DNA from 2 places in the Brevibacillus sp. NRS-1366 genome. Region 2 is predicted to be linked to the other one. Evidence: a T-box and tRNA genes for the amino acid it is inferred to sense, from the RefSeq annotation. Region 2 holds a T-box; the other holds one or more tRNA genes.
The links. The T-box of region 2 lies ahead of serS (serine--tRNA ligase). A T-box ahead of a tRNA ligase gene usually reads a tRNA of that ligase, here a tRNA-Ser.

Region 1 (20,778 bases), on a different contig from region 2:
CGTTGAGGATGACGAGTTCGGCGAAATGTGCTTCCGTGTGTACGACAGCACGCAATATGATTACGCAATTAACGTGAGATGGTTTGTGCCTAAAGGGCGGCTGGGAACGATTGAGGAGGCGTGGGGCGTAGTTCACGAGATTGATGCGGTGAGGAGGCGGTTCAAGCTGGTGAGCGATTGGGATTCGCAATGGGTGACCGTGGAGGACCTCGTGAGTGTTATGAAGTGCTAACAAATTTATCGACAAAATTAGTTAGAAAGCGATGTATATAATAAGGAAGAGACGCGTCTTTAAGAAGATTTAACGGCACAGCTCGCCTCCTCTCGATCTCTCAGTAGATGGAGAGGAGGTTTCTTATAGGGACGGATGGCAAGCAAATAAAGCAGTACGCCTGACTGTGCCTCAGATAAAGGGATTATAATAATAGAGCCCGTGCAGATAGCGTTTTTCTGCTTTTTCCATGGCGATAGCCTTCTCATCCTCCAAAGAGGCCCTAAGCTTCGCCCAATACTCAGGTGTTGCATCGCTTAAGTCGACAGCCTGTGGGTCCCCTACAAGATTGCGAATCAGTTGCCAGTCATCAGGATGCTCGTATTGCTTCATGCCACCTCCAATCAAGCGAATATCATGCAGCAGAAGCTTAATGTCCTCAGGAATCATAATCGTCCCCCACAAACTTTTTTTGACTGGATGCGTTCATATTCATAGTCTTTACCACCACAGGTAATAATTTGTCTAATTTCAACAAAAGTATGTAAGAAAACGTAAGAAACAGCATTTTCTAGGTCCGTATAATGTGACGAAACAATGATATTTTTGTGGAAATTGGATTCCATAATTGACAGATGATTCGACACAAAAAAACATGATTTTACAAGAATAGGAAATAAACAAAGACTTCGTCACCTGGCATTATTTTTTAAATGCAAAATGGGTAATTGGATGTCTGAAAGTTGTATTGACTTCATAAATTGGATTGTGTATACTCAATTCCGTGATTCATGTCAACCGGAATGAAATGAACTTTTGATAGATCTTAGCGGTCGTGGTGGAATTGGCAGACACACCATCTTGAGGGGGTGGCGGGGCGACCCGTGCGAGTTCGAGTCTCGCCGACCGCACCATCATATATGCAGATACCGTCGATAGATGTTCGTGATCATTAACCAAATCGAGCCTTTCTTTGACAAGGGCTTTTTTTTCTGCTCGTCGTCACGGGATGTCGAATAGAAAGAATGAAAGGTGGGAAAGGTGATAGCAGTGCCTTCATTTTTTCCCACTTTTGGGTCATTGCGAAGGAATCACATTTGATGTACACTGCCAAGTGAGAGAAAAACAATAGAGAAATTTTGGAAAAACACTACCTGGATCAGATCTGACCCAAATCTGGTTTAGGTCGAGGAGAAGAACCCATGAGTGTAATTAGAGAGATCATTGAGGGATTATTCATCGGATTTAGTTCAACAGTAGGAGTAGTAAGCACGTACCAAACCCTGGTTTCATGCGCAGGACTGTTCCGCAAAAAGGAACAAGTAACAAATGAACCACAGAAAACTTTTGCCGTACTAGTAGCAGCACACAATGAAAGTGCCGTTATCGCACCGTTGATTGAAAACCTGAAAAAACTGGACTACCCGCGTGAGATGTACGACATTTTTGTCATCTGTGACAACTGTACAGATAACACTGCACAGATCAGTCGGCAACACGGAGCCTACGCTTGTGAGCGTTTTGATACGTCCAAGCGCGGTAAGGGCTTCGGGATTGAATGGATGTTGGAAAACCTCTGGGCAAGACCTAAGCAATACGATGCCGTTGTCATGTTTGATGCAGACAACCTTGTAGAGAAAAATTTCTTGCGTGTCATGAACGACCGTCTCTGCAAAGGGGCGCGAGTAATCCAGGGCTACTTGGATTCCAAAAACCCGTTCGATTCTTGGATCACGCTTTCGTATGCTGTAACGTACTGGTTTACGAACCGCATGTGGCAACTTGCGCGTCACAACTTGGGCCTGCCGAACACATTGGGTGGAACAGGATTGTGTATCGAGAGCAATCTGCTGAAAGAAATGGGCTGGGGAGCAACCAGTCTGACGGAGGACTTGGAGTTTGCCACTCGCTGTATTGAGCGGGGCATTTACCCAACTTGGGCACATGACACAAAAGTGTGGGATGAAAAGCCCATTGATTTGAAATCCTCAATGCGTCAACGCCTGCGTTGGATGCAAGGCCATTACGATGTGGCGGGGCGTTACATTGGATCCGTTTTGAAAAACGGAATTAAGTCCAGAAAATTGGGCATGCTGGATGCAGCCTTTTACCTGTTCCAACCGATGTACGTATTGATGGTTACCATGATGTCTCTGTTGTTCCTGGGCCGCTTTTTTGATATCGCAGCCTTGACACCAGCGGCTACGATTTTGCCAAGCTGGCTCGTATACGGTTCAACAGCAGTATTCTATTTGCTGCCGATTCTGGCGCTGTATTTGGAAAAGGTACCGCTAAAAGGATATCTCGGGCTGTTGCTATTGCCGTTCTTTTTCCTGACCTGGCTTCCGATCATGTTCTACGCGTTTTTCACCAAGAAAAATCAGGTGTGGAGCCATACCTCTCACACTCGCGCAATTCGTATCGAGGAGATCCAGCAATAACGATCCGAAATAAAAACCACAGGGGAACAAAACCTGTGGTTTTCCTGTTTTTCAAAGTGGCGAAAATAGCTTCTGATTTGGTATAATGACGTGATTAAGGAATCGAAAGTGTGTCTCGTGGCCAGAGGCACCCGGTTGCAGTTACGCCTAGAGTGACGTGGCTGTGCCATGAGGAGGAATACAGCAATGAAGGTAGTACCAAACATTTGCACAAGCGAAGTCCCACTGATGTGGGGCGATAAGCGATATCATACATGGAACCATCATTTGCGGGGGACCTTCCACGAAAAGATTTTCAAGGTTCCACTGGATGGCGGGTTCAGCTGCCCCAATCGGGATGGTAAGGTGGCAACAGGGGGCTGCACATTTTGTAGTGCCAGAGGATCTGGGGATTTTGCAGGCGATCGCAGGATGGACTTGGAACGTCAGTTTCACGATGTAAAAAATCGCATGCACGAAAAATGGCCACAAGCCAAATACCTCGGGTTCTTCCAAGCGTATACGAATACGTACGCCCCTGTAGAAGAGCTGAGAGAGATGTACGAAGTGATTTTAAAACAAGAAGGGGTAGTGGGCCTCTCCATCGCTACACGCCCTGACTGCCTTCCAGATGACGTCGTGGAGTATCTCGCCGAGCTAAACGAGCGCACATATCTCTGGGTCGAGCTGGGGCTCCAAACCGTTCACGAGCATACTGCGACATTGATCAATCGCGCACACGACTTCCAGTGCTACGTAGATGCCGTCAAGAAGCTGCGCAAGCATAACATTCGTGTCTGCTCACACATTATTTACGGTTTGCCGGGAGAGACGCATGAAGAGATGATGCAGACAGCAGAAGCAGTAGCTCATCTGGACGTTCAGGGAATCAAGATTCACCTGTTGCACCTGCTGCGCAAGACCCCAATGGTGAAACAGTATGAAGCCGGTCTATTGGATTTCCTGTCGCAAGAAGAGTACACCAAGCTGGTGGTGGACACGCTAGAAATTCTCCCGCCTGAAATGATTGTTCATCGCATCACGGGTGATGGGCCACCTGATTTGTTGATTGGGCCAATGTGGAGCCGCAAGAAGTGGGAAGTGCTGAACGGAATAGATGCTGAATTGAAAAACAGAAACAGTTGGCAAGGAAAGTTTTACGTCCCACAACCGTAATGAGATGTTTGAACAATAAAAGGGAGCCTTCTCGATGAGGCTCCCTTTCTGTTATTTATGATACGTGCGAAGAGTTTTTTTCGCTCGCCCGGGATAATTAGTAATCACCCCGTCTACACCTAATTCAAATGCTTCTTGGAGCTGACGGCCGCTGTTGACTGTCCAGCCGAGTACGCTTAAACCGTGCTTATGGGCCTGCTTTATCGTATCGGCATTTAGCTGATCATTCGGCACATGGATCTGATCAGCTTTATAACGCTCGGCTACTTCCCAAGGCTTTGCAAGTGGCCCCACATATAATAGACCAGTGGTCTGCAGCGGGTCTATTTTTTTGATTCGCAACAAACTATCGAAATTGAAGGAAGAAATAATGGTTCGCTCGGTTAATTGGAAGCGCCTGATTTGTTCGATCACCATCTCTTCTAAATGTGGCTGGTTCAACAGGAAATTTTTCATTTCGATAATAAAGCGCAGGGGTGTATCAGAAAAAGTTTGAAACACCTCGCGCAAGGTAGGAATCCGGGCTTTGGAAGATCGGGATTGAGAATCTTTGTCTGCTCGAAACCGACGCAGCTCTTGCAAGGTGTGACTCCGGACCAGACCCGTGCCAGACGTCGTACGATCTAGCTGATGATCGTGAATAACGACCAGCTTGTTATCTTGACTCAACTGCACATCCAGCTCGATTCCATCCGCACGCCGCCGAACTGCTGCGTGAAAAGCTTCCATCGTGTTTTCCGGAAAATGGCCGGAAGCGCCGCGATGGGCGTAAATGAGTGGGAGCACGTGGGCTTCCTCCCTTCAAAGACATCTCTATTACATGCATATGTAAAAAGCCCCTCGATACTACCTTTCCTGAGGGGCAACCGAAGAAACCTATCCGAGTGCAGTAAGAACAATCACCAAGAGGACAAATAGGACCAATACCAGCACGAAATCGTTGTTTCTGCCGCAGCTCACACAAACCCCCTCCTTCCCAGATGGAGCACCTTCCTTCATCCTATGACTGAATGGGGAAAATGGCGCTCATCGAATGCCCATTCGTCCTCCATATGTGCATGACAGACGCCTTTTTATACAGATTGGCAGATGACGGATATCAGGAATTTGCTACAATAAATAGCAAAATCAAATGCGTAGGAGGGAAAAGCGCCATGTTAGAGGAAAAGGCGTTGTTGGCCTCAGGTGACTTGGTCTTGGACCATCAAAATAGCCGGGTCAAGCTGCACCAGTATGATCGGACACAAATTGCACAATGGGCCAAGCGATTAAGGGAGCTGGCGATTGAGTCAGATGCCACCAAACTAATTGTTTATGGGAAAAAAGGAGATGTTCCCGCCTGGATCAAAGAGGGCTTTTCGCTGGAGGGGACCATTGATGGCTTTTTTAAAGGGGTAACGGCTTATATGCTCACGGTCTATTTAACAGAGGAACGGGCGACATCTTCAGCACCCGAGCTGGAAGAAGAAATCCTCGCACTGAGCTTGGCAAAAGCGGCTAAAGGGGAAGAGAAGGCTTTGCCTGCTGGCTATGTTTTGCGAGAAGCATCTGAGGCGGATGCAGAGGAGCTGGCACGGCTATACGGTCTCGTGTTTGCCACGTATCCTACCCCGATGGATGATCCCGGGTACATTCGGAAAACCATGTTGGAGGGTACCATTTACTTTGTCGTTGAGTCTGAGGACAGCATCGCTTGTGCGGCATCGGCAGAGGTAACAGAGCGGATGGGCTCGGCAGAGATGACGGATTGCGCGACACATCCTGAGCATGCGGGAAAAGGCCTCCTCCAGCCGTTATTTACAGCGCTAGAGCGCAGGATGGAGGAAGCCGGTATTTACTATTTGTACACATTGACGCGGGCGCAATCAGCAGGGATGAACGTAACGGCTGCAAAAATGGGGTACGAATACCGCGGGCGGCTCATCAACAACTGCACGATCTTCTCTGGTTATGAGGATATGAACATTTGGGTGAAGTCACTTCGCCCGATTCAAGAGTAAAGGCTATACGTGAGAAGGATAAAGCTGCTGCTGAAGACGACGTGCCATCAAGGCCAGTTGAAGCTGCCAACGCTGATGCGCGTCCTCCAGGCGGTAGCCTGTTTTTTCTTCGATCTGGGTGAGGCGGTATTTCAAGGTGTGACGGTGAATATATAACGCTTGAGAAGTCTGCAGACCGTTCCCATTATGCCCTAGATACACATCGAGTGTTTCCAGCAACTGTTGATTATACTTGGAGTCATAACGGATCAATGGATCAAGCAGAGGCTTCCACAGCCCAAGCATGTTTTCTTCACTTTCCCGATAGGGAAACAGAAACTGATAGCCTTGCATGTCCCGGTAATGAAGACAGTCGGGGGACGCAGCTAATAATGGATAAGCTTGCAAGGCAAACATCGCTTCCTCAGACGCGCTGACCACATCGGTCAACTGATTCCGCGGGTTGCTGATCGCGATATGCAGGGCGTAGGACGAATGGAGCCGTTCCCAGCGTGATGTGAGCTGAGCTAATAGCGAAATGCTTGTCTGATCGTCAGGCAGCACGAACAACAGACAGTGTGGACGCTCGCGCAAAAGATACGAGCGCTGGTGGCGATCACAGAGACGTCTCATCAATGTAATGACACTCTGATGAAGCTCTGCCAGCCCTGATCCATTCTCTCCCTCAACTTTTACAGCAATGACGAGATGCCTGCCCGCCGAGGGGTAACCAAGCATGCGACAGCGACTGTCTAGCTCCGCTGCGCTCATCGGTTTCCCGTTTAACAACTCCTCCACGAGATCGCCCTTCAGTCGCCATTCTGTAGCCGATACCGCACGTTCTTTTACATACTCCAAAGCACACAGTGTAGATGCATGCTGGAGAGCTACATCATCGAGCTCTTCCCAAGCGTGCCCCGGCTTTACTAAAGTCAATGTACCGAAATGCTCACGGCTAGCACGTATCGGGACACAGTGAGCACTTTCTTTTGTGTGATCGTGACTCGTCCCTTCCACATAACCGTGCTGTGTTACTTCGAAACCGAGTGCGTCTACCAGCGTCACCGCTCCGCCTGTTAAGGTCGCCAGTTCTCCTGCAATTGCTGGCAAGCCGCCTTTAGAAAGGGCGGCATCAATCATCCGGTTGTGAATGGCCTGAGAATAAGCGAGTGTTTCGAACTGCCTGTTTACAATTGGCTGTAAAATCGCTTTCGTGATCGTGGAAAAATTGATTTCCGTAGGGATTTCGATCAACGGCAGTTGGTGACGATTGGCCAATTCAATAAAGCTCTCTGGAATTTCACGCAAATAAAAACCGGTATGAATAGCGACGCCGCTCAACTTTTGCTTGGCAAGGGAAGGGATAAAAGACGTCAGGCGAAAAGGGTTGTCAGCTAGTCCAAATCCAGTGGTTATCAAAAACTCACCTTCTTGTAGCCGTCCAGCGTCTTCAAGCACCTCCACAATCGTTACCCAGCGTATCGGGTTATCCAGACCCCCAGCTCCGGCAATCAGCCGAGTTTGAACCATGTCAGGCAGTTGCAACGCTTCTCGAATCGTTATCGTCATGAGGAGTACCTCCAATATTGCAAAGTTCTTTATACAAAATGTACAAAAGATTTTGTCTCTTCGCCACTTTTTTTTGCCAGCACGTCGGATGGCTCAAAGGCGCAGGTCAGCTAGGATAGAGGTAGAGTATTAGAGGATGTTTAAAAAGTCCGGGAAAAGTTTGTCCTCCTTTTTGAACAAAACCTATAAACAAGGGTGGCGACGACAATGGAAAAAAGCAATGTAATCAAGCCTGAATTGGGAAAGACGTATCCAGTCATCTCACATGGAAAAGGGATTTATCTTTACGATAAAGAAGGCAATCGGTATATTGACGGGTGCAGCGGGGCCGTAACAGCAAGTATCGGTCATGGTGTGGAAGAAGTCGCTGAGGCTATGTACGAGCAAGCCAAGGATGTTTCGTTTGCTTACCGTTCTCATTTTAGCAGCGATGCTGTGGAAAAGCTGGGAGCAAAGCTGGCACAGTGGGCGCCTGGTTCCTTGAACTGGACCTTTTTTGTGAGCAGTGGTTCCGAGGCGACGGAGACCGCCCAAAAAATCGCGATCCAATACTGGCAAGAAAAAGGAAGACCAACGAAAAACCGGATCATTTCTCGTTGGATGAGCTACCACGGCATTACGATGGGGGCGCTTTCCATGTCAGGGCACGTCTTGCGTCGGAAGCGTTTTGTGCCACTTTTGGCAGACTATCCGGCGATCACCGGACCTTATCCATATCGTCGACCAGAGGGCATGTCGCTTGAAGACTATGCACAGCAGTGCGCTAACGAGCTGGAGACAGCGATTCTGCGGGTTGGACCGGATCAGGTGGCCGCTTTTATCGCGGAGCCAGTAATCGGGGCAACAGCAGGAGCGGTCGTACCTCCAGAGGGATACTTCCAGCGCATTCGAGAAATCTGCGACAAGTATCAAGTGCTATTCATCGCAGACGAGGTAATGACCGGAGTGGGCAGGACCGGAAAAGCATTCGGTGTGGATCACTGGGGTGTGGTTCCTGATCTGATGACGCTCGGAAAAGGAATGAGTGCCGGATATACGCCGATGGCAGCGACGATGGTCTCAGATGAAATCATTGAGACGATTACAAAAGGCAGCGGGTTGATCATGGCCGGCCATACGTATAGTGCCAATCCACAGTCTGCAGCCGTTTCACTAGCCGTATTGAACTATGTAGAAAAGCATCAGCTGGTAGAAAAAGCAGCGGAACAAGGAGCATACTTGCTCTCTCGCTTGCAACAGCTCGCAGACGAGCTCCCGTTGATCGGGGAAGCACGTGGCCTGGGAATGTTGTGTGGTCTCGAGTTCGTGAAAAACAAACAAACGAAAGAACCGTTTGCCCTTTCTCAGGGAGTCGGTGGTAAGGTCATTGCGAAAGCATTTGAAAAGGGACTGCTCATCTATCCTGCGATGGGTGGCATTGAAGGAGTAGCAGGCGACTGTGTCATTATCGCGCCGCCACTGACCATTACTACGGAACAAATTGATGAATTGATCGGACTGTTGAAGGAAGCGATTCAAACCGTGCAGCAAGAGCTGCAAGACAAGGCACTGATCGGATAGAGGGGAGGATAAGGAAGATGACCAACCGGTTTGAAAAAGTCGTTTCGATTCAAGAAGCGCTTTCCCATTTTCACGACGGGATGACGCTTTTGGCGGGAGGATTTGGGGGAATCGGCAATCCCCCTACATTGGTACAAGGCATTTTGGACAAAGGGATTCGGGATATCACAATGATCAGCAACGATACCGCATTTCCTCATATCGGGATTGGGAAGCTCGTGACGGAGAAGCGCGTCAAGAAAGTGATTGCTTCTCACATTGGTTCCAATCCCAACGCAGGAGCCCAAATGACGGCGGGAGAGCTGGAGGTAGAGTTCTGCCCACAGGGGATACTCGCAGAGCGTGTACGGGCAGGTGGAGTAGGTCTGGGAGGCATTCTCTCTGATGTGGGTATCGGCACCATTGCGGAAAAAGGGAAACAAAAGCTGATTGTAGACGGCAAGGAGTATTTGCTTGAAACTCCGCTTACCGCCGAAGTAGCGATCGTTCATGCCAAGAAGGCAGATCGCTTTGGCAATTTGGTCTTTGACACAAGCGCTCGCAACTTTAATCCACTGGTGGCAATGGCAGGCGATATTACGATTGTGGAAGCAGATGAAATCGTGGAAATCGGCGAGCTAAACCCGGAAGAGATCGTCACCCCGGGGGTTTTCGTCAACTATATTGTCCAAAGTGAAGGGGTGAACTGGCAATGGGCATGGGAGAAGTAAAAGAGACAGAAAGCTATCGGGAACGAATTGCTCGCCGTGCTGCCATGGAAGTAGAGGATGGGATGATCATCAATTTGGGGATCGGGATCCCTACTTTGGTTGCAGACTTTATCTCTCCTGAAAAACGGGTAATGTTTCACGCGGAGAACGGTATTTTAGGTACGGGCCCAAGCCCGGCAAAAGGCGAAGAAAATGCCATGCTGTGCAATGCGGGCGGGTTTCCCGTCACGTTAGCTACTGGAGCTTCGTTTTTTGACAGCGCCACCGCTTTTGCGATCATTCGTCGTGGCCTTTTAGATATGACCATCCTCGGGGTTCTGGAAGTGAGCCAATCAGGAGATATTGCGAACTGGATCGTTCCTGGCAAGCGTGTGCCCGGAATGGGCGGTGCTATGGAGTTGGCGCAAAAAGCCAAAAAAGTAATGGTTGTAACTACCCATCTCGATAAAAACGGGCGTTCCAAAATAGTCCGCGAGTGCTCACTGCCGCTCACAGCAAAAAAAGCGGCTGATTGGATTATCACAGACATGGCAGTCATGGAAGTAATGCCTGACGGTCTGTACTTGCGCGAGGTTATGTATCCGTACTGTGTAGCAGATGTGATCGGCGCAACAGAAGCGGAGTTGAAAATGGAAGGCGAGGTTGCTGTCTTCCGCTAATGCTGTCTCGCATGCTGCATGACGCGGTAAGGGACTCAAAACTAGGAAACGGGGGATGGACATGGCAAACTGGCAAGCACTCATTCGAGAGCAATTGGAGAAGGACCGGGAACAGGCCACTTTGCTTCTGCAGGAGTGGGTACAGAGCCCAAGTGTTCAGGGGGAGGAGCGCTCTATTCAGGAGAGCATCGCAAGCCGTCTGGCGCAAATGGGACTTGCTGTTGATCTATGGGTGATGGAAGGCGAAGAGCTGTTGGCTCATCCCTATTTCGTCTCCCCTCGTGATGTATTTGACGCTAGCCCCAATGTAGTTGGCGTTTGGAAAGGCCAAGGCGCGGGGCGCTCCATGATCTTGAACGGACATGTGGATGTAGTCCCAGCTGGTGACCGTGCTCAATGGAGTGACGATCCATTCAGCGGAAAGATCGTAGATGGCAAACTGTACGGTCGTGGTGCTACCGACATGAAAGGCGGAAACCTGTCCTCTCTGCTTGCGATTGAGGTGCTGCAAAAGCTGGGGGTCCAATTAAAGGGCGACGTTATTTTCCAGAGCGTGGTCGAGGAAGAAAGTGGCGGGGCTGGCACGCTGGCAACCATCTTGCGCGGATACAAGGCGGATGCAGCTCTGATACCGGAGCCGACCAATATGAAGATCTTCCCTAAACAGCAAGGCTCCATGTGGTTCCGATTGACGGTAAAAGGACGCTCCGCTCATGGCGGGACTCGTTATGAAGGTGTAAGTGCGATTGAAAAGAGCATGCTGGTCGTGCAGGCAATTGGGAAGCTGGAAAAAGAGCGAAACGATCGTCTGGATGACCCATTGTACGAAAAATTGCCTATTCCGATTCCGATCAACCTGGGCGTGATCGAAGGTGGTAAATGGCCTTCCTCTGTTGCTGATCTCGTGAAGCTGGAAGGTCGTATGGGAGTAGCGCCTGGTGAGCAGATGGAAGACGCCAAGGCAGAAATGGCAGCAGCATTGAAACAACTGGCAGAGATTGACCCATGGTTTAATGAGCAGCCTGTGGAGCTGGAATGGTACGGTGCGCGTTGGGTACCCGGCGACGTGGATCAAGACCATCCCCTCATGGACATTTTGCATAGCCAATTTGAGGCCGTAACAGGCAGCCGTGCAGTTGTAGAGGCATCACCGTGGGGAACGGATGGAGGATTGTTAACGGCATTGGCAGATACGCCAGCGATTGTCGTTGGACCTGGGGTTACTCAGGTGGCACATTATCCGAATGAATATATTGAGCTGGATGAAGTATTTCGTTGTGCCGAAATTTTTGCGCTAACGCTTTTGGAATGGTGCGGCATCGCTGAAGATAAAAAATAAAAAAATGCTGCCTATGAGTCAAAAGTAACAGGAGTGTTTATGCAAATATCGACAGCAATCACAATAAGCGACCCGCGTCATTAATTGTCGACGCCGGGTCGATTTCTTTTTCTACGCCATCGACAGAAAATGGCAAGGAGGCTTGGGCAGTTTGGAGAATGTCTTGGAGGAGAGATGCAACTCCATTTCGCTCATGGACGGAGGCGTTGGCTATGAAAAAAGCATGCTATATCGGGGGAGAGTGGGTAACTTGTGCCGAGTATTCACCGCTCTACTCACCCTATAGCGGCCAGGAGATTGCCCAGATTCCCCAAGCAGATACACATACCGTACAAAAAGCAATTGCTGCTGCCGAGGACGCGACTTCTGTGATACGTCGGCTGCCTGCCTACCAACGGGCTGTTCTGTTAGAAAAGATTTCGATTCTGATGAATGAAAGACTGGAAGAAGCGGCTAGGATCATCGCGGTAGAAGCGGGAAAGCCGATCAAGACGGCGCGCGGTGAGGTCATTCGTACGATCCAAACGTACAAGTTCGCTGCTGAGGAAGCAAAGCGTCTGCACGGAGAAACGGTTCCACTTGATGCGGCGATTGGGGGAGAAGGACGTATCGCTTATACCGTTCGTGAGCCGCTGGGGGTAGTCGGAGCTATCACCCCGTTTAATTTCCCTATGAATCTGGTAGCTCATAAAGTTGGCCCGGCATTAGCCGCAGGGAATACGGTTGTCCTCAAGCCCGCCTCGCAAACCCCGCTCAGCGCTTTGTTTCTCGCAGAGCTGGCAGAACAAGCGGGTATGCCAGCTGGTGCTTTTAATGTGGTGACGGGCAGCGGAGCAGTCGTAGGTGATCAATTGGTTACAGATCCCCGGGTTAGAGCCGTGACCTTTACCGGTAGTCCGGCAGTTGGGATGGATATCCGCAATCGGGCAGGCTTGAAGCGAGTGACGCTGGAGCTGGGATCGAATTCTGCCGTAATCGTAGATCGTGACGTACAGCTAAGTGAAGTGATTCCACGCTGTATTTTCGGGGCATTTGCCTACTCTGGCCAGGTGTGCATTTCCGTACAGAGGATTTATGTGGTACAAGAGCTGTACGGAGAGTTTGTCCGTCGATTTGTCGCCGAAGCTCTCACGCTGCGGGGAGGGGATTCTCTCTCTGAGGATGCAGATTATTCTGCGATGATTCATCCAGCAGAAACCCAGCGTGCATTAGACTGGATTGAAGAGGCGAAACAGCAGGGTGCTCGAGTAGAGTGCGGAGGCAAGGTCATGGGACGCATGCTGCAGCCGACCGTGTTGACAGGTGTGCCGGCAGATGCCAAGGTCTCCTGTCAGGAGGTGTTTGGTCCAGTCGTCCTGATCAACCCCATTGAGTCCGTTCAGCATGGCATCAAGCTGGTGAATGACTCCCGATACGGATTACAGGCAGGGGTGTATACGAACCATTTAGGACTGGCTCTGCAAGCTGCTGACGAGCTGCAAGTCGGGGGAGTAATCATCAACGACATTCCAACATTTCGTGTGGACCACATGCCATACGGCGGGGTAAAAGAGAGCGGTATGGGCAGAGAAGGCGTCAAGTACGCGATGGAGGAATTAACAGAGCTGAAACTGGTGGTCGTAAAGCGTTAGGACAAAATAAAAGTAGAATGACTCTTGCAAACAACCGATGACCTATGCTATAGTAATCATTGTTGAATTGAAACGCGGAGGGATACCGAAGTGGTCATAACGGGGCGGTCTTGAAAACCGTTAGAGTGCAAGCTCACGCGGGTTCGAATCCTGCTCCCTCCGCCATATTCTATTACTATATGAGAACGCACCGACCTCCTATTTATTTACAGGAGGTCGTTTTTGTTTACATGACAACGACCGTTCCGTCGGATAGAGACTGACCCTTTTTTTTCCTCAAAATCCAGAAGAACCAAGGTCGATGCACACGACAATATGATATATGCTTTACGTAGGGACTCGATTGATTCTTGGGGGGCCCGCGACAGCTTCAAAAAATGCAGAGGAAGCTGTCGTTTTTTTTGTGCAAAAATATCAGAAAATACGCATTATATAGATAATTGTTGTATAATAGCTGTAAACGCTTTCCAAGGGAGGCAGGCACATGATCGAATCCCAACGGGTGAGGAGAAATACGCTAGGCGATATTCTGCGACGAAGTCATGGGCGGTTTCCAGATAAGATTGCCTTGCAGTTCGAGGAAGAGGTTCTTACATACTGTCAATTCGATCAGATGGTTAACCAGACGGCACATGTCCTTTTGGAAAAGGGTTTGCAAAAAGGCGAACGCGTAGCCCTGTTATCGCGCAATTCCATGGATTTTGCCATTCTGACCTTCGCTTCAGCTAGAGCGGGTGTTGTCCTGGTGCCTATCAATTTCATGTTGAACAAAGAAGACGTAGCGTATATTATGGGTCATTCCGAAGTCAGCGCCTGCTTTGTATCGCCTGAGTTCCTGCCCATTGCCCGAGAAGCAATCCAGCAAGCAGGAATCATTCCGAGGTTGTTGTCGCTCATCTCCAGACCGGCTGTTCCAGATGGGGAATGGATCCCATTTCGTGAGATGATCGCGCATGCGAATGATGGGGAACCAGAAGTGGAGCTTGCAGATGACGACGTGGCTCAGATTTTGTATACGAGCGGAACGGAGTCAAAGCCAAAAGGGGTCATGTTGACGCACAAGAGTATTATCTCCGAATACGTCAGTACCATTATCGAGGGAAATATGAGTGAAGACGATGTCGCGATCCATGCGCTTCCACTGTTCCACAGCGCGCAATTGCATTGCTTCTTAGGACCGTATGTGTATTTGGGGGGAAGTGGGATTATTCTGGAACAGGCGACCCCTGACCTGATGCTTCAGTCGGTAGAGACGTACAAAGCGACTCAACTGTTTTGTCCGCCGACTGTCTGGATAGCCCTCTTGCGTTCGCCAGCGTTCTCATCACGGAATTTGACCTCACTGAAAAAATGCTACTACGGGGCTGCCATCATGCCTGTGGAGGTTTTGAAAGAGCTGAATCAGCGTCTGCCAGATGCGCAGTTTTACAACTTCTACGGTCAGACGGAGGTGGCTCCACTCGCAACCGTATTAAAGCCGGCAGAGCAGATCAGAAAGGCGGGCTCTGCTGGAAAGCCTGCGCTGAATGTAGAAACCAAAATCGTCGATGATGAAGGCAAGGAAGTACCTCGCGGCTGCGTCGGAGAAATCGTTCACCGTACCAGCCATGCGATGCTTGGCTATTTCCGCGATGAAGAAAAAACGAGGGCTGCTTTCAATGGCGGCTGGTTCCATAGCGGGGACTTAGGGATTATGGATAACGAAGGCTTTATTACCGTCGTAGACCGGAAAAAAGACATGATTAAATCGGGCGGAGAAAACGTCGCGAGCAGAGAAGTAGAGGAGCTGATTTATCAGCATCCCAAGGTATCAGAGGTTGCCGTAATCGGAATTCCGCATCCATACTGGATAGAAGCGGTTACGGCGGTTGTGGTGCCAAAGGCAAACGAGACATTGACCTGTGAGGAGCTGCTCGCTTTTTGCAAAGATCGTCTGTCTTCATTCAAGGCTCCCAAGTATGTGGTGATCACGGACAATTTACCGCGCAACCCCAGTGGGAAAATATTAAAAAGAGAACTTCGCTTGCGCTACGAAGTTCTTGCTACACAATAACGATTCGCTTTTGCAAAACAAAGCCCGCTCAATCGGCTACAACGACCATGAGCGGGCTTTCTCCTGTTTACTTTACGGTTGAAACAGTAGGATGCTCAGACGTGATCACGTCAAAGCGATACCCCTTTGCTTTTAAGAAAGAAATCACTTCGGGCAGTGCTTGGGCTGTTGGTGCCTTGGTACTGGCGTCGTGCATGAGAATCACGATCTCTTTTTGGGACTTCACCTGTTGTTTGATATTGGCGAGAGCTCCCGCTGCGGTGTAATGATTGCTCCGGGCATCTCCGTTGGTCACATTCCAGTCTATAAAGATGTATCCCCGTTTATTCGCTTCTTCCTTGATTGCTTTCATGACTGGCTGCTGCTCGTTGTAGAGCTTTGGGTCTTGATACTTTAGACTGACGGAATTCGTACTGCCGCCAGGATAGCGGAAGACGGTTGGCTTCACCCCTGTAGCCTTCTCAATCAGTTGGTTCCCTTTTTCCAAATCTGCGAAAAAGGCATCTTTGCTCTTGTACGCAACCCGATAATCATGGGAGTACGTATGACCGCCGACAGCGTGACCTTCGCTGATGATCCGCTTCAGAATGGCTTCATTGCCGGGTACATTTCGACCAACAATAAAGAAGGTCGCTTTGACTTGATGCTTTTTCAATGTGTCCAGAACCAAAGGTGTGATTGGAGACGGCCCGTCATCAAACGTGAGATAGGCCACCTTGTCTGTGCCAGTTGGATCAGGGACAGGCTTTGGCGCTGGCTTTGGTGCCGGTACAGGTGCAGGTGGTTTTGCCGGTGGTTTAACCGTAGTGCCACTGCTTCCTGAATTGCCCGGTGCAGGCTTTGTTTGCGGTGGTGTCGTTGCTTCAGGCTTTGCTGTTGGTGGCGTCGTGGGTTGAGGTGACGCCGGAGCAGGTGGAACGACCGGTTTATTATGGATCGGAATAATCGGTTGGAAAGGTTCTTCTCCATAGATCAGAAATGTCTGGCGCAGTCCTTTAAATTTCGAAAGCGTTTCAGCATAGGATGCCTCGATCTCTTGAGGACCGCGATTTTGCTCCAGCAGTTGTCCGACCTTGTTCGTACCCATTACTAAGTCAAACATCGTAACTTTTTGATCTGTACTTTTCGGAACGGGAAAATGACTCAGTTGTCTGGCGTACGACAAAGCGTAAATCCCTGTTTTGGCTGGATTAAAGGTATGGGGGTCGGTAATTTGCAAGCGAACCCCACCCGCTGTTTCTTTGTTTTCAGGCAAGAATACAACCCCAGGCAACAAGCTTCCATTCAACAAGTCAGCGTATTTGATAGAATCGATTCCTTCTCCGCCGATCCATGTAAAGTTGTCTGCTTGCTTGATTCCGGTACCCTCACCCAAACCTGTGGCCATGTAGCCAAAGACCGCGGCCAGATCAGGAATATGTGGAGAGCTTTGGATCCAGCCAAGTCCCGTATCTTGATAAATCATGTTGCGTGTGTATCCTTGCATTGGTATTACGGTAAGATCGACGCCAATATTCCGATTGAAGTACAAGGAAAGCTCGCCAATGGTCATCCCATGCGCCATCGGAAGCGTATCGACACCGATAAAGGAGCGATAAGAGTTCTCTAGCACAGGCCCGTCAACAATCGTACCTCCAACAGGATTAGGGCGATCGAGGACGATGACCGGTTTATTTTGCTGTTTGGCTGCCGTCATCGAGTACTGCAAGGTTGATACGTATGTGTATGTACGCGAGCCAATATCTTGCAAATCGACGAGCAGCACATCTACATTGGCTAGCATTTCTTTGGTGGGCATCCTGGTCGAACCATACAAGCTGTAGACAGGGATAGCGTAGACGGGATGAATTTGACTGGTAACCTGTTTGCCGGCAGCTGCTTTTCCGTCCAATCCGTGCTCAGGCGCGAACAGGGCAGTCAGAGTAACAGTGCGATCCCGTCGCAACAAGTCAATCGTACTCGAGCCTTGACTGTTGACACCTGTTTGGTTAGTAACGAGTCCCACTTTTTTGCCTTCAATCACTTGATGGAATTGATCAAAGAGAACATCACTTCCTAATTGAATGGCAGAGGTGTTGGCGGAACTCCCACCTTGAGGAATCATGCTTAAAATAAGTGCCAGGATAAGAAAAGGTATTAATTTTTTCATGGTTCTCCGCCTCTTTCAAATTGCAAATCAAATTGCAAATATCGTCGTTGCATGTCTATTGTAACGGTTTTTTGGAGCAATATGGTTTCATTTTTGTAACAATTTGAAATTAGGTCGAAAGGTAGAGGAGTTAAGTAGCGTTTTAACTCTTCTACTGTAAGTATTTAGGACGTAGATTTTTGAGTAAGAACACCTTCTGCACACCAAACTAACGGCAAGGAGGTGTTTTTTCAGTGAAACGAATCGGATTGGGGTTATCCGTTTCCTTTCTGGTGGCGAGCTTCATTACGGGGTGTTCGCCAAACAAGGAACAGGGTAGCGAGGATATGAATGGCAACCAGGCAAAATTTGAGTCCTTCGGGATCAATTATCAAAATGACAACGTAGGTATGGACAAAGGACCAGCCGCCATGATCAGTCAGAAAATGGTGCACAATAGAGAGCCGCATCTGGTGTCTCTGCTCGAACGTCACGCAGAGAACATACCGGGAGTAGTAGACATTAAAGTATTAGCTTATAAAGATACCTTGCTGGTCGGGGTCTTACCCATCGATACGCCGAAAGTGGATGAAGTCAACCCAAGACCATCGATTCCATATACGCCAGGAAAAATTGTACGTGTGGACAATGGCCATCCTGACTCCTTGCAAAAACGTGTGGTGGACAGGATGAGGGCCAGATTGCAAACCGAATCACGCTTTACTATCATGTACGTTTCTACAAACGGTGCTATTTACGACAAAATCTCGGATCTTCATTCACGGATCGTGCGCGGGGAACCTGTTCGCGATGAGGAGTTTCAAGTGCTGATCAATGACATCGGTTACACTGTAAAAGGAGTCAATCTCATCGACTGATAAGTCCCACCTGGATGCCCGGGTGGGCTTTTTGCTGGATGCGAATGGCAGGAAAAAAGGCTGAAATGGGGAAATAGTTCAAAAGAGTGTAGAGGAGAACGGCAAGGAGTGCAAGCTATGAATTCATCCCAGATCCCTATTTCCAAAATAACACCTCCCAGGCAAAAACCTTATGTGCTGAGACGACCATCGCTGGCCAAAAAACTGCGCCTGATTCACCATGCTCCATTATGTCTGGTGCATGCAGGGATCGGTTATGGCAAAACGACAGCGATGGCTACTTTTTTGCACGATGCAGGGCTTGCAGCGAGTTGGTATTTCGTTCGTGAGGAGGACAACGGATTCCAAGCGTTTTTGCGTTGCCTTGTGGAAAGTATGCGGAGGGTGAATCCGCATTTTGGTCAAGCGCTTCTGGATTTGCTGGATAGGACGGAACATCATGATGGGCAAGAGGTACAATTGGATTGGCAACGCATGGCAGAGCTGTTCGTCAGAGAATGCTTGCTCATCCAAACGGAGCAGCTTATTGTACTGGATGACTATCACCAGATTGATAGCGGCAGCGAAGTGGATTGCTTTGTCCAAGGATTGGCAGGTCAACTGCCACAACAGGTCAAGCTGATTATGTTGTCTCGGGCTCGTCCCGAGTGGCCTGACCTGGAGTTGCTGTCCGTACGCGGAGAATGTCTCGAGCTGACGGAAGACGACCTCGTATTTACATGGGAAGAATGTGAAGCCCTTTATTTGGATCAATATGACGTCACCTTGACTCCAGAAGAGTGGGAACGGATTGAACAGGTAGCGGCAGGGTGGATTACCGCCTTGCGCTCCTTTGGCGAAAGAGTGATGCGTGGGACCTCTGTTTCCGATTGCCTTCGCGACTTATCGTCCTTGATGCATGTATTAGAAGCACAAGTATGGATAAAGCTTGATCCCCGGATGCAGCAGTTTTTATTGGGGGCGGCTGTGCTTGAACAGTTCGTCAAGGAGGATTGCGAGCAGGTACTGGGGGAAGAAGGGATCAATCTCTTGGCAAAAGCTGAGCGATCCAATCTGTTTCTCACCGTAAACAGCGAAGGCGTCTATTCCTTTCATCCTTTGTTTCAACGACTTTTGTCCAGTAAACTGGCTACCCATACGGACATCTGTCTTCAGGTGAACATGGATGCGGCCATTTGGCACCGTCGGAGGGGGGAAGAGGGTAAGGCTTTTGATCGCTTGCGATTGATTGAACAGTGGGAAGTGCTTGCAGAGTGGCTTTACCTGGCGGCAGAGCGTCTGCTGACAGCGGGAAGACTCGACTTTTTGTACGGATGGGTAACGGTCATACCTGAACCGATAAAAGAAAAAGAGCATTGGCTCTGGTATTACCAGGGAGAAGTTGAGCGGTACCGCTGTCTTTATTTCAAAGCGTTTGGGTCGTATGAGCATTTTCTTGCGCTTTGCGAACAAAAGCAGGATCAAATCGGGCAATGTCGCGGGCTGGAAGGAATGGCTCGGGTTCATCTCGATAGCGTACAGGGCGTTAGAGCTGAGGAGTTATTGAAGCGGGCGATCCAATTGCTGCCCCCTGCCGAACAGGAAAGCGAAATGGCCCCTCGCCTGTATCGTTTGCTCGCAGAGATTTATACGAATCGCGGTGATGCGATACAGGCGGCAGAATGGTACCGGCGTAGTCAGGAGCTCGAACAGGAAACAGAGGTGGAGCTAGAATCTCGGCTGTTGTTTCGGACTGGCCGTTTGCAGTCGTCCATTCAGCTGCTAGAAAACAAGTGGCGTATAGAGCAGACCAAAAAGCCACCACTGACCAGGTCTTATCGGGAAACCTCTCTCTTGCTTTCTTTTGTTTATGCCTTGAATGGAGAGTGGGAGCGCGGCATGAAGGCAGCGGAGACGGCAATACAGCTTGGACGGGCTGCAAACTCCCCGTTTGTTGAGGCGAACGGGTACGTGCGAAAAGCTCATGCGGCCTTAATCAGTCAAGAATTACCTTCAGATGAGATCCGAAAGCTGTATGAAAAAGGCTTGCAGATGATGGAGGAGCTTCAATCCACACGTGGCAAGTCCGAGACTTTGCTAGGACTGACGCTGCTTTATGCAAGAGAGAAATCGTTGGAACAAGCCCTCCAATACGGTAGACGAGGGATAAAAGAGACAGAGGCCATGCGGGACGACTGGCTAGGCAGTCTCGTTCGTGTCGCAATCGGCATCGCGTATGCTACATATGGCAAGGAAAACGAGGCGCAGGCTGCTTTTGAAGATTGCGAGAAGCGTCTCAGTCATTGCGGCGACAGCTACGGAGTGGTGATTTGTCAATTGTGGCTCAGCTTTTTAGCCTATCGCAACAAGCAATGGGAGTCATTCGTACCTGCTGTGACCCAGGCCATGTCACTAATGCAGTCAGGTGAGTACCATTTCCTGCTGCAACGTCCGACCATGCTAACGCCTCATGATGTACAGCAGTT
Region 2 (10,159 bases):
TCAAAGCGCCCATAAAAAAAGAAAAAACCTTGATATATCAAGGCTTTTTCGCTTATGGCGTCCCCGAGAGGATTCGAACCTCCGACCTACAGTTTAGGAAACCGTTGCTCTATCCTGCTGAGCTACGGGGACATTGATTCACTCCTTCTATTATAAAAAGAATCGCGTCATTTGGCAAATGAGGACTAGGGTACACAAGCCCCTAGTCCTCGTTGTCAGCGGATATGTTTAGTTATGCGCGAACTGTTCTTCTTCTGTCGATCCACTCAGCGCAGTCGTGGAGGATTTTCCTCCTGAAATCGCCTGTGCGACCTCGTCAAAATAGCCGGTACCTACTTCACGCTGGTGGCGTGTCGCTGTATAACCATGAACCTCGCTGCCAAACTCTGCTTGCTGCAATTCAGAGTAAGCAGCCATGCCGCGATCGCGATAGCCGCGTGCCAACTCAAACATGCTGTGATTCAGGGAATGGAAGCCTGCCAGTGTGACAAATTGGAATTTGTAGCCCATCTCGCCCAGCTCTTCCTGGAAGCGAGCGATCGATTCTTCATCCAGCTTTTTCTTCCAGTTGAAAGATGGCGAGCAGTTGTAGGCCAACAGCTTTCCAGGGAATTTCGCATGGATCGCCTCTGCGAAGCGACGTGCTTCCTCCATGTTTGGCTCTGAAGTTTCGCACCAGATCAGATCTGCATATGGAGCGTACGCCAGACCGCGAGCGATTGCCGCATCCAGTCCACCACGCAGACGGAAGAATCCTTCTGGAGTCCGTTCACCAGTGAGGAACGGTTGATCCTGTTCGTCGATGTCGCTCGTGATGAGGAAAGCGCCATTGGCATCAGTACGCGCCACGATAATGGTCGGAACCCCCATGACATCCGCTGCAAACCTTGCTGAAACCAGGTTACGAACGGCTGCCTGCGTAGGAATCAACACTTTTCCACCCATATGACCGCATTTTTTCTCGGAAGCCAACTGATCTTCAAAGTGAACACCTGCTGCGCCTGCTTCGATCATGCCCTTCATTAGCTCAAATACATTGAGCGGTCCACCAAAACCCGCTTCAGCATCAGCCACGATTGGCGCGAACCAGTGCGTATCGGTACCCCCTTCGGATTGGTCGATTTGGTCAGCACGCTGGAATGCTTGATTGATGCGTTTTACTACTTGTGGAACACTGTTTGCGGGATAGAGACTTTGGTCAGGATACATTTGGCCAGAGAGGTTGGCATCTGCCGCTACCTGCCAACCGCTTAAGTAAATCGCTTTTAACCCTGCCTTTACCTGTTGAATCGCCTGATTCCCGGTCAAAGCACCCAGCGCCTTGATATGATGCTCAGTATGGAGTAGGTTCCACAAACGTTCTGCACCGAGGCGAGCCAATGTATGTTCAATCTGAACGGATCCACGCAGGCGGACAACATCCTCTGCGGTATAAGTACGGGTAATTCCTTTAAAGCGCTCGCCTTGCCAGATTTGTTCCACTTGTTGAATCGCTTCTTGCTTGTTTTGTTTGGTCATTTTCGTTTCCCCCACTCTTTTTGTTTTTTATGTTCTTTATGAAAGATAGCGATAGCCTGGAACAGTTAAGAAATCTTCGAATTCATCTTCTGTCACCAGCTGCAGGAACAGCTCACCTGCCGCTGGGAGCTTGCTGGTCTCATAACGCTCCTGACCCATCGCTTGTTTCAATGCCTGCAATTCCTCACTTAGCCATTGCTTCACCAACGCCTCGGTAATTTTGCGTCCATCCTGCAGCACGCCCTGACGATGGCGAATCCATTGCCACACCTGTGCACGAGAGATTTCTGCGGTAGCCGCGTCCTCCATCAAGTTGTGGATGGGAACAGCACCCATACCACGCATCCAAGCCTCGATATATTGCAAGCCGACACTGATGTTGGTGCGTACCCCCTGTTCGGTTATCACACCTTCTGGCACGGCTAGCAGATCACTTGCCTCTACTTGTACATCTTCACGCTTGTACCAGATTTGGTTTGGTTCGCGCATTAAGCGATTGAATACTTCCATTGCCACTGACACCAGTCCAGGGTGAGCCACCCATGTTCCGTCATGTCCATCGTAAGCTTCCCGCTCTTTGTCTGCGCGCACTTTGGCGATAGCTTCCTCATTTTTCACCGGATCATTTTTAACCGGAATCTGTGCAGCCATTCCACCGATGCACGGTGCTTGTCGCCTATGACATGTCTTTACTGCTAGCGTGGTATATGCCTTCATGAATGGAACGGTCATCGTCACCTGCGCTCGGTCAGGCGTAATGACATCAGGTTGGTTCCGAAGCTTTTTAATGTAGCTGAAAATGTAATCCCAGCGTCCGCAATTGAGTCCGGCACTGTGCTCACGGAGTTCATACAAAATCTCATCCATTTCGAAAGCAGCCAGAATCGTTTCGATTAGTACAGTGGCACGGATCGTACCATGTGGAATATTTAATTCATCCTGTGCGTAAAGGAAGATGTCATTCCAAAGTCGTGCTTCCAGATGACTTTCCAGCTTCGGCAGGTAGAAGTAAGGAGCAGTCTGGTTAGCGAGTAATGCCTGCACATTGTGGTAAAAATAAAGCCCAAAGTCTACCAGGCTGCCGGATATTGGCTTTTGGTCGAGAAGAATGTGTTTCTCGTCTAGGTGCCAGCCGCGTGGTCGGACGATAAGCACCGCCGTCTTTTCATTAAGCGTGTACTTTTTGCCTTCCGGGCTGGTGTATGAAATGTTCCGACGAACGGCATCCTTCATATTAATCTGACCAGAAATGGTGTTGTCCCAGGTAGGCGAATTGGCATCCTCAAAGTCTGCCATGAAAAGGCGCGCTCCAGAGTTCAGAGCATTGATCACCATTTTCCGATCTCCAGAAGGTCCGGTAATTTCTACTCGCCGGTCTAAGAGATCTTTAGGCAATGGGGCGACTGTCCAATCCCCATTTCGAATCTCGGCTGTTTCGGGCAAAAAGTCAGGTAGCTGCCCAGCATCAATTTTCAGCTGTCTCTCTTGGCGCATAGCGAGCAATTCCTGTCTACGATCGCCAAATCTTTGCTCCAGCTTGATCACGAATTGAATGGCCTCCGGTGTTAGAATTTCACTGTATCCGGAGCGCATCTCGCTGGCAATGTGGATCTCCAGCGGATATGGATTAGTTGGAATGGTAGTCAAAACAGCTCCTCCTCCCTGAGCAAACATTTTTTATTATGGTACAGATGTTGTTTTCGATAGTTATTATAGTACAGCAGGTGCAAAAAAAATGGTCTTACTCCTGATACCCGCTGCCACTGCAATGGCTGCAACTAACATGTCCATCTCCCAAGCAATTATGGCAAGCCGCTCCGTTGTCATCATGACCAACGCCTCCACATCTTGGGCAATTCTGTTCGCCGTTTCCTTCACACCGGTAGCAGTCCATTTCCCATTCCCTCCATCTCTGTATTAAAACAATTTTCATAAGATTTGTTTTTATTATATAACAGAGAATGGTACAGTGCAACACAATTTTTAAAAAAATCATACTGTATTAGAACACAAAAAAAACAGCCCTTGTCCCAAGGGATCAAGAGCTGTCTATTCCTTATCTTATTGTTATTTCGGTGCGATTTTTTCTACCCCGCCCATGTAAGGACGCAGCACTTCTGGAATAACGATCATTCCATCAGCCTCTTGGTAGTTTTCCAAAATCGCTGCTACGGTACGGCCAATCGCAAGACCCGAACCATTCAATGTATGCACAAATTCCGGCTTCGATTTCGTATCACGACGGAAGCGGATATTCGCACGACGCGCCTGAAAATCTCCGAAGTTCGAGCACGACGAAATTTCCCGATACGTATTATTGCTTGGAATCCATACTTCCAAGTCAAATTTCTTCGCTGCAGTAAAGCCGAGGTCACCCGTGCACATGCTCAGGACACGGTATGGCAGCCCGAGGAGTTGAAGCACTTTCTCCGCGTTTTTCACCAGCTTATCCAGTTCATCATAAGAATCTTCCGGCTTGACGAATTTCACCAGCTCCACTTTGTTAAATTGGTGTTGGCGAATCAATCCGCGTGTATCGCGGCCGGCAGATCCCGCTTCCGAACGGAAACAAGCGCTATATGCAGCATAGTAGAGTGGTAAATCTGCTCCATCCATAATTTCATCACGGTGCATGTTAGTGACAGGCACTTCTGCAGTTGGAATCAGGAAGTAATCAGGTCCTTCCAGTTTAAATGCATCCTCTTCGAACTTTGGCAATTGGCCGGTTCCGGTCATGCTCGTACGGTTAACGATATATGGCGGAATAATCTCCTCATAGCCGTGCTGGTTCGCATGCAAATCGAGCATGAAGTTCATTAGTGCACGCTCGAGACGCGCCCCCATGCCTTTATAGAAAACAAAGCGGCTTCCTGTTACCTTGGAAGCTGTTTCAAAATCAAGAATTCCTGCTTGGCTGGCCAAATCCCAGTGAGGTTTTGTCTCGAAACCAAATTCACGTGGCTCACCCCATGTCCAAGCAACGACGTTGTCGTCTTCAGAAGTGCCGATCGGCGTGCTTTCATGCGGCAGGTTCGGCAGGCTGAGCAAAATCAATTCTTGCTGCTCATCCAATTGACGCAGCTCTTCATCGAATGCCCTGATTCGCTCATTTACTTCTTTCATTTCTGCGATTAAATGGTCGGCATTCTCTTTGTTGCGCTTCATCACTGCTACCTGTTCAGATACAGTGTTGCGTTTATTTTTCAATGCTTCTGCTTCTTGGATCACTTGGCGTCGTCTTTCATCTACTTCTGCGAATTGATCCAGAGCAGAAATATCTTCATTCCGATGCGCTAAACGACGTCTTACTTCCTCCAGATCCTGGCGTAACACTTTTACATCCAACATATGCGAATCCCTCCGAATCCATAATAAATAACAAAAAACACCCGTCCCCTGGTAAGGGACGAGTGTTGTATACCCGCGTTGCCACCCTCGTTGATACATGCACATCTATCTAGTGCATCTATCCACTCTTCCGTCATAACGGGACGGGACCGGACAAAGTTATTCCTTTGTCACTCCGAGATGGATTCCTCCGCACACCGGATCGGTTTGCACCTACCACCGACTCTCTAGGCCAGGCTCTTGCGAAGTACTTATTCTCATCAGCGCATTGTCTCATACATGATTATTACAATCTATCTTCTATTGTTAACTGTACTACAGGTTCTATACTCGTGTAAAGGGCACCTACCCATAATGTCCTTAAATGAAAAGATCGGCACCCTGTCGATGCCGATCTCTTCATAAAAGCTTATTTCGTATTTGTTAACTCCGGTATTCTTTCACCATCTCGAGGAAGTACTTGTGAAGTCTCGCATCTTCCGTCAATTCAGGGTGAAAGGCTGCCGCGAGATAATGACCGTTTCTTGTTACCACGATCTTGTCTTCATACTTTGCCAGAACCTGACCATTTTCTCCTACTTCCATAATATATGGTGCACGGATGAAAACGGCTGGGTAATCAGCTGCGACTCCCGCAACCGGCATTGTGACTTCAAAGCTTTCCTTTTGGCGCCCAAAGGCATTACGCTCCACTTTGATATCCATCAGTCCAAGGTGAAAATCGTCCTGTCCATTGATCCGGTTCGCCAGGAGAATCGCTCCTGCACATGTTCCAAAGATCGGTTTTTTCGCTTCGCCAAATTGACGAATGGCTTCCATGAACCCGTACTTGTACATCAGTTTACTAATCGTTGTGCTTTCGCCGCCCGGGATTACCAAACCGTCGAGGTCACCTAGTTCTTCCACTTTTTTAACCGGAACTGCTACCGCTCCTGCTTCTTCCAACATCCGCAGGTGTTCTGCTACAGCTCCTTGCAAGGCAAGTACACCGATTTTCATGCTGTTCACCTTACCAGCCGCGCTCTTGCATGCGATCTGCTTCGCGGATTTTGGAGATTTCGATACCTGGCATGGCAGTACCCAAGCCTTTGGACACGCGTGCGATCAGTTCGTAATCGGTATAGTGAGTGGTAGCTTCGATGATTGCGCGAGCAAATTTCTCTGGGTTTTCTGATTTGAAGATACCAGAGCCTACAAACACGCCATCAGAACCGAGTTGCATCATCAGGGCAGCATCCGCAGGTGTTGCTACACCGCCAGCCGCAAAGTTTACTACTGGCAGCTTGCCTGTCTTATGCACTTCTTCGAGAAGCTCATAGGGAGCACCCAGATTTTTTGCTTCTGCCATCAATTCATCGTAGGACATCGCTTGTACTTTACGGATTTGGCTCATCATGGTGCGCATATGACGAACGGCTTCAACGATGTTGCCAGTACCCGGCTCTCCTTTTGTGCGGATCATGGATGCACCTTCCCCGATACGGCGAAGTGCTTCACCCAGATCACGGGCGCCACATACAAACGGTACAGTAAACTCTTTTTTATTAATATGGTACAAATCGTCTGCTGGTGTCAGTACTTCACTCTCATCGAGGTAGTCCACACCCAGAGACTCCAGAACACGCGCTTCTACAAAATGACCAATACGTGCTTTTGCCATAACAGGGATGGAAACTGCTTTCAAAACGTCTTCCACAATACTGAGATCAGCCATACGAGCTACTCCGCCTGCTGCACGAATGTCAGAAGGTACACGTTCAAGTGCCATGACAGCTACAGCACCTGCTGCTTCGGCAATTTTCGCTTGCTCTGCATTCACGACGTCCATAATGACGCCGCCTTTTTGCATTTCAGCCATACCTTTTTTTACGCGAGACGTTCCTACTTGTACCATGTGATTTCCCCCTACTTCATTTGAAGTCAGAACCGGAAGTGTTATGTGGTGTTATGGTTCCTTGTTACCGACATTGTAAACCAAAGAAGAGGGAGAAAACAATAGTTATTTATTTTCCTGTTCCACTACTAAACAGATTGCCAAAAAATTGGATGATGCTGCGGAAGAACAGACGAATCCAGCTTGCCTCTTCCACTTCTTGACCAGCTACTACATCAATCCCTGCTTTCGCCTCATCTTCTGACTGCAAGTAATCAGTATTAGAAGCTCCTTCTTCTTTCAAAACGAGCTTTCCGATTACTTGTCCCGCTTTGATCGGAGCGTTCAGATCTTGGAATGTAACAGTCGGAGTAAACTTCGGTTCGGTACCGATTTTGGTCAGAACTTTCACTTCACTGCCTGTAACAGCAGGTACGTTTAGTTCCACCCCATTTTTTACAGGTGCGGTTTCAAAGCCTTTGACTGGTGCATTTTTGTCCATTTGTTTCGTTAGTTTGAAATTGCTAAAACCGTAGTCCAACAGTTTTTTGGTTTCTACAAAGCGCTTTGTTTTACTATCTGCCCCCATGACAACTGAAATCAGACGCATGTTGTCACGAACAGCTGTCCCTGTGAAGCAATATCCTGCTGCATCCGTATAACCAGTCTTCACCCCGTCTACTCCTGGATAGTAATTGGGGAGGTCAGGCAGCATCCAGTTGTTATTCGCCATTTTCAGCTCATTTTTAGAACCAGGACGGAAAGTAAAACGTGGAATCTTCGATACTTCCAACGCTTCCGGGAAATCACGAATCAGGTTTCTGGCGAGGATGGCCGAATCACGAGCGGACATCAGGTTTTCCACTTGATCGGTCTTAACAGAGTATGGTCCCAGCTCATTTGCTGGCAAACCGCTGGATGTGACAAAAGAGGTGTTTTTCATTCCAAATTCGGCGGCCTTCTTGTTCATCATCTGCACAAAGTTAGCTTCGCTGCCGGCAATCTTTTCGGCAAGCAGTACAGTTGCATCATTTGCAGAAACGATAGCCATCGCATTGTACAGCTCTCTGACCGTGAATGATTCGCCTGCATTCAGATATACACCTGACGTATCAGAGATTTTTGCTACATAGAAAGCATATTCGCTAACTGCAACTTTTTCATCCCAACTTATTTTCTTTTGCTTTAATGCTTCCTGCACCAAGTATTCCGCCATCATTTTACTCATGCTGGCAGGTGGCAATGGAGCATCGGGGTTCACGCTATACAATATTTTGCCAGTTGATGCCTCTAAAAGAATGGCAGATTTTGCTGCCAGTTGCAGATCAGCTGCAGGTGCTGCATCTGCTTTTGCTGCCATGCTGCCCATTGCTGCAACAAATACAGCGATAGAGAGGAACAGACCTGTCAGTCGCTTTTTCCATGTGGTTTGTTTCATAGTTTCTTCTCACTCTCCAGTTCTATCATAAGTTCATAGGGTAATTGAGCACCAAGTGTAAGTTTAACATACCATTATGATTCCATTGAAGCCCAATTAGACTCATTAGAAGGTAATTGATTCAATATATAACATATAATTGTAATCTACTTTATTTATGGTATAATTGGGAATATATTCAAACTAATTTTTTGGGAGGTTTATTGAATGAAAAAAGTTTTGTATACCTTCGCTTCACTCGGTCTTGCCTTGGCTGTTATGAATCCGGTTCCTGCTCATGCGAAAGCTGAAAGAAATGCTAAGAATCATGTAGTTGAACAGCAAGTTGAAAAAGGCGTTAATATCATGAGCATTGAACTTGACTGGACATCTTTCAGTGTAACGCAGGGTGGAACGTATATTGGTCGTGACACATTCCATCTCTATGGTAAGGCTAACGCTGGATTAACTGCTTCAAATAGCAATTGTGATGTTACAGTTTACATTGAAGAAGTAAACGAAAATGGAAAAGTAGTAAATACAATTAAACTAGGAAAATTAGCTGCTCCAAAAGGCAACACTGATTATACAGACCCAGTATCTGTGGGGCCAGGAAACTATCGACTTAAGATATATGGAAATATCGCTTCTAGCGGACAAATTGCTATCTATAGAAATTAAACTGCCGTTCGTCTAACCACGCTTCCCCTGAATACACCTGTTTTAAAACATTTGAGCTTAACAACATCTACGTAAATGTTTGTCCTTACAAATTATGGTCCCTTAAACTAAACCCCCCTCTCTGGAAAGAAAGGGGGGTGGTTCTTTCGAACTAGGAAATAGAGTAGTTTGGAGATTCTTTCGTAATTTGGACATCATGTGGATGGCTTTCACGTAAACCGGCTCCGGTGATGCGGACGAACTGGGAGTTGTTAATCAAATCCTCAATCGTTTTGGCTCCGCAGTATCCCATACCTGCACGCAATCCCCCGATCAACTGATACGTAACATCTGCCAATGGTCCTTTGTAAGGTACCCGTCCTTCAATTCCTTCTGGAACCAGCTTTTGTTCATTTTCCTGGAAATAACGATCCTTACTTCCTGCCTTCATCGCACCAATGGAGCCCATACCACGGTACACTTTAAAGCGTCGACCTTGGAATATTTCAAACTCTCCCGGACTTTCCTCCGTTCCAGCGAACAGGCTGCCAATCATAATGGCGGATGCACCCGCACCTACAGCTTTTGGCAAATCACCCGAGTATTTAATGCCCCCATCGGCAATAATTGGAATATTGTACTCTCGCGCTACACGGGCGCAATCGTGAATCGCAGTAATTTGCGGAACGCCAATACCGGCTACAACACGAGTCGTGCAAATCGATCCTGGACCAATTCCAACTTTTACTACGGATGCACCAGCTTCGATGAGATCACGAGTAGCTTGTCCAGTCGCCACGTTTCCAGCCACGATCGTTAGTAGCGGATATAGCTTTCTTATTTCCTTTACGGTTTCAATAACCCCTTTGGAGTGTCCGTGAGCCGTATCTACAACCAGCAAGTCAACACCTGCCTGTACCAGTGCTGCTGCACGTTCAAACGTATCTGCTGACACACCTACGGCTGCTCCGCACAATAGACGTCCTTGTGGGTCTTTAGCCGCATTTGGATATTGAATCGCTTTCTCAATATCTTTAATCGTAATCAGTCCTCGCAGAATGTTTTGCTCGTCCACCAAAGGAAGTTTTTCGATCTTATGCTTCTGTAGAATGGCTTCCGCCTGATGCAAGGTAGTGCCGACAGAAGCAGTCACTAAATTTTCCTTGGTCATCACATCTTTAATCGGAGTAGTAAAGTCGTGTACAAAACGGAGATCACGGTTTGTAAGGATTCCGATCAAATGTTTTCCTTCGTCTACAATCGGAACACCGGAGATACGGTATTTACTCATGAGAGCATCGGCATCTTCTACCGTATGATCCTGTGTCAGTGAAAATGGATTG

Region 1: it has a tRNA-Ser gene. The T-box ahead of serS (serine--tRNA ligase) is inferred to sense a tRNA for this amino acid. The anticodon was not compared.

Annotation. Positions count from the first base shown of each region.
Region 1 covers NZ_JBITPN010000019.1:235,772-256,549, reverse strand. The annotation lists gene ACIFQN_RS13610 (YolD-like family protein) at 1-232, shown strand, start outside; gene ACIFQN_RS13605 (hypothetical protein) at 404-661, opposite strand; tRNA gene ACIFQN_RS13600 (tRNA-Leu) at 1,041-1,125, shown strand; gene ACIFQN_RS13595 (glycosyltransferase family 2 protein) at 1,414-2,652, shown strand; gene ACIFQN_RS13590 (TIGR01212 family radical SAM protein) at 2,839-3,807, shown strand; gene ACIFQN_RS13585 (glycerophosphodiester phosphodiesterase) at 3,859-4,593, opposite strand; gene ACIFQN_RS13580 (YjcZ family sporulation protein) at 4,684-4,806, opposite strand; gene ablB (putative beta-lysine N-acetyltransferase) at 4,962-5,807, shown strand; gene ACIFQN_RS13570 (PucR family transcriptional regulator) at 5,811-7,355, opposite strand; gene ACIFQN_RS13565 (aspartate aminotransferase family protein) at 7,563-8,915, shown strand; gene ACIFQN_RS13560 (3-oxoacid CoA-transferase subunit A) at 8,924-9,625, shown strand; gene ACIFQN_RS13555 (3-oxoacid CoA-transferase subunit B) at 9,607-10,284, shown strand; gene ACIFQN_RS13550 (peptidase) at 10,346-11,623, shown strand; gene ACIFQN_RS13545 (aldehyde dehydrogenase family protein) at 11,836-13,254, shown strand; tRNA gene ACIFQN_RS13540 (tRNA-Ser) at 13,331-13,419, shown strand; gene ACIFQN_RS13535 (acyl-CoA synthetase) at 13,739-15,307, shown strand; gene ACIFQN_RS13530 (exo-beta-N-acetylmuramidase NamZ domain-containing protein) at 15,375-17,456, opposite strand; gene ACIFQN_RS13525 (sporulation protein) at 17,690-18,313, shown strand; gene ACIFQN_RS13520 (BTAD domain-containing putative transcriptional regulator) at 18,431-20,778, shown strand, end outside.
Region 2 covers NZ_JBITPN010000001.1:1,506-11,664, reverse strand. The annotation lists tRNA gene ACIFQN_RS00050 (tRNA-Arg) at 56-132, opposite strand; gene aceA (isocitrate lyase) at 229-1,518, opposite strand; gene aceB (malate synthase A) at 1,555-3,165, opposite strand; gene serS (serine--tRNA ligase) at 3,586-4,866, opposite strand; T-box leader at 4,918-5,139, opposite strand; gene pdxT (pyridoxal 5'-phosphate synthase glutaminase subunit PdxT) at 5,290-5,865, opposite strand; gene pdxS (pyridoxal 5'-phosphate synthase lyase subunit PdxS) at 5,876-6,760, opposite strand; gene ACIFQN_RS00020 (D-alanyl-D-alanine carboxypeptidase family protein) at 6,870-8,177, opposite strand; gene ACIFQN_RS00015 (hypothetical protein) at 8,385-8,837, shown strand; gene guaB (IMP dehydrogenase) at 8,989-10,159, opposite strand, start outside.